3 regions of the Nocardiopsis sp. EMB25 genome follow, and region 3 is predicted to be linked to each of the others. Evidence: riboswitches for the same ligand, from Rfam matches in the RefSeq annotation. Region 3 holds a riboswitch; each other region holds the start of a gene.
The links. Region 3 has a riboswitch for thiamine pyrophosphate ahead of thiD (bifunctional hydroxymethylpyrimidine kinase/phosphomethylpyrimidine kinase). Riboswitches for the same ligand answer to the same signal wherever they lie in the genome.

Region 1 (3,265 bases), 6.0 Mb from region 3:
CGGTCGAGGCCGAGTGCGAGCGCGCGGTCGACCAGCGGGTGGCCGACGGGGTGAACCACCTCCTCCAGGAGCCGTTCAACGGGGGGACCGCGAGCGGTCTCGGTATCGGGCGCCCGGCGGCGGGCAAGACGGGGACGACCGACGAGGCCGCCTACGCGTGGTTCGCCGGGTACACGCCGAACCTGGCCGCGGCGGTGGCGGTCGGCGACGTGCGGGGCGGTGAGCGCCACCCGCTCCAGAACGTGACCATCGGGGGCCGGTACTACGGGATCGTCTACGGCGGGACCGTGCCCGGGCCGATCTGGCGGGACACGATGAGCGGGGCCACGGCGTCGCTCCCGGCGGAGGGGTTCGCGGGCCCGCCCGAGGCGTTCGGTGACCCGGACGCCGAGTCGTCCGACGACGGGGGCGACGGTGGTGCGGGGCCCGCCGAGGGGAGCGAGGTCGCCGACGATGGCAGGGCTCCCGGGGATGCTGATCTCCAGGGGAGCGCTGGTGGCGCTGAGCCCCAGGAGAGCGTTGGAAACGCTGAGCCCCCGGAAAGTGCTGGTGGTGCTGATCCCTCGGAGAGCGTTGGAAACGCTGACATCCCGGAGGGCACTGGTGGCGCTGAGTTCCAGGAGGGTGCTGGTGGTGCTGATCCCTCGGAGGGCACTGGGGAGGGCGAGGACGCCGAGGACAGCGGGGAAACGGGAGACGCCGGGGGAGCCGAGACGTCCGAGGACGGTCAGGGTGGCACCGGGGACGCCACCGAAGCGGGAGACGAGGACGCCCCGGAGGACGCCGGTGGTCTCGGTGGTGCCGGGGAAGCCGAGGGCGACACGGGGAGCGGGGGATCCGCGGGCGGTTGAGGCCTGGGACGGCTGTGAGGTCCGTGCCCGCGGTGTTCCCGGACACGTGGCGCACCGGGCGCGGCACGGGTGCCCGAGGACGCGGGAACGCGGTGGCGACCGGGGGTCGGGGCGTTCACCTGACGCGGCGGGTGCTCCCCGGTGCGGGAGGGCCGGCGGTACGCGCGGGGTGGTGCGTGTCACTACCAGGCAGTATGTGCCGCATAATGGTGCATAACCGACAGGGGAGCGCATGAGCGCTGAGAGTGCGGCACCGTCGCCGCAGACCCTTACACACCTGATCTGGGTAGTGCCAGCGAAGGAAGTCGTAGGAACCGTCACCGGTGGCGTGTCTCCCGCGCACCGGCTACGTCTGACGGTGCGCGCCGCACGACCACCGGGACGCTCTTGGCCGCATGCCCCTCGTCACCCGACGAAGGGACAGGAATGAGCACCGACACCGGCGCGACCGGGTACAAGGAGAACATCGTCGGCGGGATCCGCGGCTGGCGGACGGTCGACATCGTGGTCGCGGCCGTCATCGGCGTCGCGATCGGCGTCGTCTTCTGGCTGTGGAACATCGTGTGGACGGTCACGACCCCGCTGTTCGTGGGCTTCCCGCCCGGGCAGGCGGTCGTCTACGGCATGTGGCTGATCTCCGGCGTCCTGGGCGGCCTCATCATCCGCAGGCCCGGCGCCGCCCTCCTCACCTCGATCGCCGCGGCCTCCGTCTCGGCCGTGCTGGGCACCCAGTGGGGGATCATGGTCATCCTCGACGGCGCCCTCCAGGGCATCCTGCCCGAACTGGTCTTCCTGGCCTTCGGCTACCGCCGTTGGGGCATGGGCGTGGCCGTGCTCGCCGCCGCCGTCGCCGGGATCTCCCCCGCCATCCGCGACAACATCACCTACAACGTCGCCTGGCCGATCGAGTTCAAGCTCGCCTACGGCGCCATCGTCATCGTCAGCGCCGCCGTCATCGCCGGTGTCGGCGCCCGACTGATCACCACCGCGCTCGCCAGGACCGGCGCGCTGGCCCCCTTCCCGTCGGCCAAGGGCTGACCGGGATGGGTGAGCGCCTCCGCCCCGGCGGAGGGCCCGGCGCGCGCGTCGAGCTCTCCGGCTGGGGCTGGCAGCACTCCGGACGCGACACCCACGCCCTGCGCGGTGTCGACCTGACCATCGAACCCGGTGAACGCGTCCTCCTGCTCGGCGCCTCCGGCGCGGGCAAGTCGACCCTGCTGCACTCCCTCGCCGGGCTGACCGGACCCGACAGTGCCATCAGCGGCGACCAGGAGGGCGCCCTCCTGGTGGACGGTGAGCCCGCCGACCGGCGTCGCGGCCTGGTCGGACTGGTCAGCCAGGACCCCGAGACCCAGCTGGTGATGGCGCGGGCCGGGGACGACGTCGCCTTCGGCCTGGAGAACCTCGGCACGGAGCCCGGCCTGATCTGGCCGCGCGTCGACGGCGCCCTCGCCGAGGTCGGCTTCCCGTACGGGCGCCGCCACTCGACCGGCGCCCTGTCCGGAGGCGAGAAGCAGCGCCTGGTCATCGCCGGGGCCCTGGCCGTGCGCCCGCGTCTGCTGCTCCTGGACGAGCCCACCGCCAACCTCGACCCCGACGGCGCCGCACTGGTCCGCGGTGTCCTCCAGCGGCTCCTGGCCGAGACCGAGGCGACGCTCGTCCTGGTCGAGCACCGGGTGGCCGACGTCGTGGACCTGGTGGACCGGGTCGTCGTCCTGGAACCGGGCGGCGGGGTGATCGCGGACGGCGCGCCCGGAGCGGTCTTCGCCGAGCACGGCCGTTCCCTGGCCGCCCAGGGTGTGTGGATCCCCGGGCGCGAACCCGAACCGGACGTGTCCCCGGGGGCCGGGGGCTCCCCCCTCCTGGAGGCGGTCGGCGTCGCCGCGCGCACCCCCGTCGAGTTGGGGGCGCGGTCGGCGTCGCCGCGCACGGTGCTGTCGGGGGTCGATCTGCCCGTGGCGGCCGGGACCGCCACCGCGTTGACCGGGCCCAACGGGGCGGGCAAGTCGACTCTGCTGATGATGCTCGCGGGACTGGGCAGGCCGTACCGCGGCGAGGTGCTCCCGCGCGGGCCGTTGGCCGAGGCCGACCGGCGCCCGCTGCGGCGCTGGCCCGCCCGCCGCCTGGCCCGGCACGTGGGTACGGTCTTCCAGCACGCCGAGGACCAGTTCGTCACGCCCACGGTCCGCGAGGAGCTGCTGTTCGCTCCGCTGCGGGCGGGCATGGAGCGGGGCGCGGCCGACGCGTGGGTCGACGAGCTGCTGGAACGGCTGCGCCTGACCAGGCTCGCCGACGTGCACCCCTACACGCTCTCCGGAGGTGAGAAGCGCCGCCTGTCGGTGGCCACCGCGCTCAGTTCCGGGCCCGCGCACGCCCCGGACGTCCTGGCCCTGGACGAACCGACCTTCGGCCAG
Region 2 (3,265 bases), 2.6 Mb from region 3:
AACTTCACCCAGTCGGTGCCCAGGGCCTCCCGGCCGAGCCTGGCGGTGCGCACCGCGTCGGCGGCGGTGAAGCAGCCCGCCGTGTTCGGCAGGGGCCGGATCTTGTTGCGGGTCAGGACGTCCCACACCGACCCCCGCGTGCCGGGAGCGACGCGGCGCATCGCCACGGTGGTCAGCTCGGTCCCCGAGGTGACGAGCGCCTCCTCCAGCACCTCCAGCGACGGGGCGCCCCCGGTGCCGGTGATGAGTCGGGACCCGAAGGAGGTGCCGGCGATCACCAGCGGGTCGTCGAGGATGTCGGTCATGGTCAGCCTCCCTGCACGGCGGTCAGGACGTCCACACGGTCTCCGGTGTCCAGGCGCGTGTCCGCCCAGGCGGTCCGTCGCACGACCTCGTCGTTGACGGCCACCGCGATGCCGCCGGGGACCTCGCCGTCCCCGGTCACGGTCAGGTCGCGCACGACGGCGCCGACGGTGGTGCCCTCGGTGACCTCGCGCCGGTCGCCGTTGATGATCAGTTCCACTGCTTCTCCCACGTGCTCGTGTGGTCGCCGCCCAGCCCGCGGTCGGCGGCGAAGGGGCGGGCGTACTCCGGCAGGGTGCCGCTGGTGAGGGCCTCGCCCATGGCCTCACCGGTGACCGGCGTCAACAGAACGCCGTGCCGGTGGTGCCCGCCCGCCAGATGCACCCCGGGAATCCGGGTGGGACCCAGGAGCGGTTCGTTGTCGGGTGAACCCGGGCGCAGGCCGACGCAGGTCTCGGTGATCTCCAGTTCGGTCACCCCCGGGACGAGTTCGCGCGCGTCGCGCAGGACCTGCCAGAGCCCTCCGGCGGTCAGCGCGGTGTCATACCCCAGCTCCTCCTGGGTGGCGCCGACGACGACCTCGCCGTCCTCCCGGGGCACGAAGTAGACGGGGAAGCCCCGGACCAGGCCACGGACCGTACGGGAGACGAGCGGCGGTTCACCGGCGGGCGGGCGCATCCGCAGCAACTGGCCCTTGACCGGGCGCAGGTGCGGCACCACCGGTTCGGGGAGCGCGATCCGCTCGTTCCAGCAGCCCGCGGCCAGGACCACCTGGTCGGTGGGCAGCACACCGCCTCCCGCCAGACGCACGCCCAGCCGGGCGCCGCCGGTGGCGCGGTCGACCCCCTCGACCCGGTCGGCCACCTCGACCACACCCGCCCGTTCACCCGCCACGGCCAGGGCGCGCAGCAGCAGACGGGGGTCCACCGAGTGGTCGTCGGGGGCGAGCAGGCCGCCCCGTACGGACGGGGCGAGCATGGGTTCCAGGCGTCGGCACTCGCGGCTGGTCAGCCGCTCACCGGTGGCGCCGATGCGCTTCTGCAGACCGTGGAGGTCGTCGAGGACGGCCAGGTCGTCCCGGTCGAAGGCGACCAGGAGCGTGCCGGTGGTGCGGTGGCCCACCGAAACGCCGCTGACCTCCTCCAGCTCGGCCACGAAGTCGGCGTACAGTCCCGCGGAGCGGACACCGAGCTCCACGAGCCGCTCCTCCCCGAACACCGCCTCGGTGGTGGGTGTGAGCATGCCCGCCGCGACCACGGAGGAGGCCCGGGCACGCCGCGGTTCGTCGACGGGGTCGGGTTCGACCAGGGTGACGGACAGCCCGCGTTGGGCGGCGCGCCAGGCGGTGACCCGCCCGATGAGGCCCCCGCCGACCACCACCACCCGGTCACCGACATTGGTAGGACGACTCGTCGCGGGGCGGGGTTCGTTCGAAATGCGCATGGCGCCGGGTTCCACTCCCTTCGCCGGTATGACCCGGATCAGGTTCGTGCGGTCGGAGGCCGGACCAGCCTCCCTCTCAGCCGGGTCCACCCGGCTCCCGCGGGACGTTCACTTCCGCGTTCATCCTAGATGACCCCGGTCCGGGAGGTGGTGACGGGGATCTCCCCGGAGGCTCGGGGCCCCGCCCCACGAGGGTGTCCGCCCCCCTTCGCCGATGTGGCAGATTGGTGGTGTGACACAACACGAACCCGACATCGACGCTCTGGTCGGCGAGTGGCTGACCCTCAGGGAGGCGGCGGCGCCGCTGGGCGTGAGCCCGAACCGGATCAAGCAGCTGATCCGGGAGAACCGCATGATGGGCGTGGTCCGCTCCGGCGAACTGTCCATCCCGGCCGCGTTCCTCGACGGTGACGACCTCGTCAAGGGGCTGCCGGGCACCCTGGTGCTGCTCAGCGACGCGGGCTTCTCCACCGAGGAGGCCCTGCGCTGGCTGTTCACGCCCGACGAGTCCCTGCCGGGGACCCCGATCCAGGCGATGCGCGAGAACCGGGGCACCGAGGTCCGCCGTCGGGCCCAGGGCTTGGCCTTCTGAGCCGCCCTTCCCCGGGCCCTCGCCTCGCTCCGGCCCGTCCGTCGGGCGAACGGCGACCCCGGCGGGCCACCGTGCCGCGGACGGACCCGGGGCACGCCGCCGTGGGTCTCCCCTTGGGTGACCCACGGCACAGGCCCTAGGGTGGCAACGTGAGGACCAGCCACGGAACCAGCCTGCGCAAGCACCTGGACGCATCCCTTCTGTACCTGTGCACCGACGCCCGGCGCGAGCGCGGTGATCTCGCCGAGTTCGCCGACGCCGCCCTCGCCGGGGGCGTGGACATCATCCAGCTCCGCGACAAGGACCTGGAGGCCCGCGAGGAGATCGCGGCCCTGGAGGTGCTGCGGGAGGCCTGCGAGCGGCACGGCGCCCTGCTCGCCGTCAACGACCGCGCCGACATCGCCCGCGCCGTACGCGCCGACATCCTGCACCTGGGCCAGCGTGACCTGCCCGTCCCCATGGCCCGGGACATCATCGGGGCGGACCCGATCATCGGCCGCTCCAACAACGACATCGAGGCCGCGTCCGCCTCCGCGGCCGAACTCGGTAGCGACTACTTCTGCGTCGGCCCGACCTGGGCCACCCCGACCAAGCCGGGACGGCCCGCCGCCGGACTGGAACTCGTCGAGCGGGTCGCGGCCCTGGACACCGACAAGCCGTGGTTCGCCATCGGCGGCATCGACCTGTCCAACATCGACCGTGTGCTGGAGGCCGGGGCCCGCCGGGTCGTGGTCGTCCGTGCGATCACGGAGGCGGAGGACCCCAGGGCGGCCGCCGCCGAGCTGCGTGCCCGGCTGGCCGCCCGCGCGTAGCGGTGTTCTCCCCGGGCCTTCGCCCCACTGCGGGGCGGGCACCCTCGGCGGGCGCCTACGGCGCGCTCCCGACCTCTGAGAACTCTGGCGGCGCCCGACCGAAACCCCCTGAGGC
Region 3 (3,265 bases):
CGGCCGCCCCGAATCGCCCCACACCCGGTTCCGGACCACTCGGTGGACCTTCCCAGGGGATCAGCACGTCGGACCGGGCGACGGTCGGGTCCAGGACCCCGCGAGACAATCCCTTCACGCCACCGTCACCCGGTCGAGGGTGGGTACGGTGACACCACTAGGACGGAGGACGGCGCGCCCCCTCCCGGAGTTTCCGGGCCCGCGCCCCACAACTCAGATGGCCAAGTCAGTAGGCTCCTTCATCTTCAACGCGGTGCGCGGCGGGGCCGTGGGCACCTCAGAGGCCCTGCCCGGGATCAGCGGCGGCACGGTCGCGCTCATCGTCGGCCTGTACGACGACCTGATCGGCGGCGCCGGCCACATGGTCAGCGGTATCAAGCGCTACGTCACCGACGTCCCGCGCGGCCGGGGCAAGGAACGCGCCCAGGAGCAGTTCCGCCTCGTGAACTGGAGCGTACTCGTCCCGGCGCTCGTCGGCATGCCCGTCGCGCTCATCCTGGCCCTGCTCCTCATCGCGCCGCTGGTCGAGGAGCACACCCAGTACGCCCACGCCGTCTTCTTCGGACTGGTGCTCGCCTCCCTGTGGGTTCCCTACTCCGGCTCGGGCAAGCCCTGGAAGGCCTGGCACTACCTCGTCGCTCTGGTCTTCGCCGCCGTGGCCTTCTCACTGACGGGGCTGCCCGGCGCGAACCTGCCCGTCCACCCGGCGGTCGTCTTCCTCGTCGCCTCCGTGGCCGTCTGCGCCCTCGTCCTGCCCGGGGTGTCGGGTTCGTTCATCCTGGTCACCGTCGGCCTGTACGTACCCACCAAGGACGCGGTGGCCGGCCTCGACCTCGTCTACATCGGCGCCTTCGCCCTGGGCGCGATCACCGGCCTGTCCCTGTTCGTGAAGCTCCTCCAGTTCCTCCTGGAGAACTTCCACCACATCACCCTCGTCGTCCTGACCGGCCTCATGGCCGGTTCGCTGCGCGCCCTGTGGCCGTGGCAGACCGAGGAGCGCGAGATCCTCCCGATGACCGAGATCCCGCTGACCGTGACCCTCATGGTGGTCGGGTTCCTCATCGTCGTGGCCGCCGTCGTCTACGAGCACCGCAAGAAGGCCCGGACCGGGACCACCCACCAGCACCACTCCGCCCCGGTCCACTAGGGTCGGGACGCACCATTCCACGTCCGGGGCGATGACGCCCCGACGGCGCGGGGTGCCGGGGAGCCCCCGGCTGAGAACAGACCCGTCGAACCTGCCCTAGTTAGTACTAGCGAAGGGACGCCCATGAGCGCGTACAACATCGTGTCCATCGCCGGAAGCGACCCCAGCGGCGGCGCGGGGATCCAGGCCGACCTCAAGGCGTTCTCCGCGCACGGCACCTACGGGATGACCGTCATCACCGCCCTGACCGCGCAGTCCACGCGGGGGGTGACCGGTGTCCACGGCGTCCCGGTGGACTTCGTGACCCAGCAGATGGACACGCTCTTCACCGACGCCACCGTCCATGCGGTCAAGGTCGGGATGCTCGCCACCGCCGAGATCACCGAGGCGGTGGCGGACGCGATCGTGCGCCACGAACTGCCGAACGTCGTGGTGGACCCGGTGATGGTCGCCAAGAGCGGTGACCGGCTGTTGGAGTCCTCGGCGGTCAAGGCGCTGCGCACGCTGCTGCTGCCACACGCGGACCTGATCACCCCGAACCTCCCCGAGGCAGCGGACCTGCTGGGCGAGCCCGAGGCCGCCGACCTGGCGACGATGCGCGCCCAGGCCGGGCGGCTGCTGGAGCTGGGACCGCGCCGGGTCCTGCTCAAGGGCGGCCACCTGGCTGGGGAGGAGAGCGTCGACGTCCTCGTCTCCCGGGACGCCGAGCCCGTCGAGTTCCGGGCCCGGCGGATGGCCACGCGCAACACACACGGCACGGGCTGCACCCTGTCCTCGTCGATCGCCGCGCTCCTGCCGCGGCGACCCGACGCCGCCACCGCGATCGCCGACGCCAAGGCGTACCTGACGGAGGCGATCCGCCGCGCCGACGAGGTCGACGCGGGTGGCGGCCAGGGCCCGGTGCACCACTTCCACCCCTGGTGGTAGCGAGCACAGTCACCCCTGGTGGCGGCGAGCACCATGACACACGGCAAGGGGGCCGCGCCTGGGCGCGGCCCCCTCGTCGTGTTCCCCGGAAGAGCCGGTCCTACCTGCCCTTGCTCACGTCGTCCATGACGGCGTCCGGGTTCTTCCAGTCGGGGTGGGCGAAGAACTTCCGGGTCTCGGCCACGACGACCGGCGACAGCAACAGGAGCCCGATGAGGTTGGGCAGTGCCATGAGCCCGTTGGCGATGTCGCTGAACAGCCACACCGGGTCCAACGCGGCGACCGATCCGACGTAGATGACGGCGATGAACACCAGACGGTAGGGGAGGACGAGCTTGCGCCCGGCGAGGAACTCCACGCACCGCTCGCCGTAGTACGCCCAGCCGAGCAGGGTGGTGAAGGCGAAGACCGCGACGGCGATCGCCACGACGTAGGTGCCGACCGGAGCCAGTCCGGGGCTGATCGACCCGAGTCCCTGGGTCAGGGCGTCCGTGGTCAGCAGTGAGCCGTCCTGGCTGTTCTCTCCCCGCCAGGCCCCGGTGGTGATGATGACCAGGCACGTCATCGTCACCACGATGATCGTGTCGATGAAGGTCTGGGTCATGGAGACCATCGCCTGGCGGACGGGCTGCCTGGTCTTGGCCGCCGCGGCGGCGATGGCGCCGGTGCCCAGGCCCGACTCGTTGGAGAAGATACCGCGCGCGAAACCCATCTGGATGGCGAGCATGACACCCGCTCCGGCGAACCCGCCGCCCGCTGCCGTGCCGGTGAACGCGTCGGTGACCACGAGCTGGAGCGCCGGAAGGATGCCCGCCCAGTTCACGATGAGGATGATCAGGGCGATACCGATGTAGGCGACGATCATCAGGGGCACCAGAGCGGAGGCCACCCGGCCGATGCTCTTGATACCGCCGAGGATGACGGAGCCCGCGAGGACCATCAGGATCAGGCCCACCATCCACGGCGCCAGCGGCGTGATGTTGGTGACCTGCTGCGACACGGCGTTGGCCTGGGTGCCGTTGCCGATGCCGAACGCCGCCACCGCGCCGAACACCGCGAAGGCCACGCCCAGCGTGGTACCGAGCCCGCCCGGCAGACCGTACTTGAGGTAGAACATCGGTCCGCCGCTCTGCTCACCCTTGTCGTCGGTGCGGCGGAACATGACGCCCAGGAGCGCCTCGCTGTACTTGG

Region 1: another riboswitch for thiamine pyrophosphate. It lies ahead of KIK06_RS28645 (ECF transporter S component); the one in region 3 lies ahead of thiD (bifunctional hydroxymethylpyrimidine kinase/phosphomethylpyrimidine kinase).
Region 2: another riboswitch for thiamine pyrophosphate. It lies ahead of thiO (glycine oxidase ThiO); the one in region 3 lies ahead of thiD (bifunctional hydroxymethylpyrimidine kinase/phosphomethylpyrimidine kinase).

The regions. Positions count from the first base shown of each region.
Region 1 covers NZ_JAMTDN010000001.1:6,433,654-6,436,918, forward strand. The annotation lists gene KIK06_RS28640 (transglycosylase domain-containing protein) at 1-851, shown strand, start outside; TPP riboswitch at 1,064-1,172, shown strand; gene KIK06_RS28645 (ECF transporter S component) at 1,278-1,889, shown strand; gene KIK06_RS28650 (ABC transporter ATP-binding protein) at 1,895-3,265, shown strand, end outside.
Region 2 covers NZ_JAMTDN010000001.1:2,966,299-2,969,563, reverse strand. The annotation lists gene KIK06_RS12760 (thiazole synthase) at 1-305, opposite strand, end outside; gene thiS (sulfur carrier protein ThiS) at 308-523, opposite strand; gene thiO (glycine oxidase ThiO) at 514-1,746, opposite strand; TPP riboswitch at 1,745-1,857, opposite strand; gene KIK06_RS12745 (Rv2175c family DNA-binding protein) at 1,961-2,338, shown strand; gene thiE (thiamine phosphate synthase) at 2,488-3,150, shown strand.
Region 3 covers NZ_JAMTDN010000001.1:385,141-388,405, reverse strand. The annotation lists gene KIK06_RS01645 (DUF368 domain-containing protein) at 218-1,147, shown strand; TPP riboswitch at 1,186-1,282, shown strand; gene thiD (bifunctional hydroxymethylpyrimidine kinase/phosphomethylpyrimidine kinase) at 1,271-2,074, shown strand; gene KIK06_RS01635 (alanine/glycine:cation symporter family protein) at 2,175-3,265, opposite strand, start outside.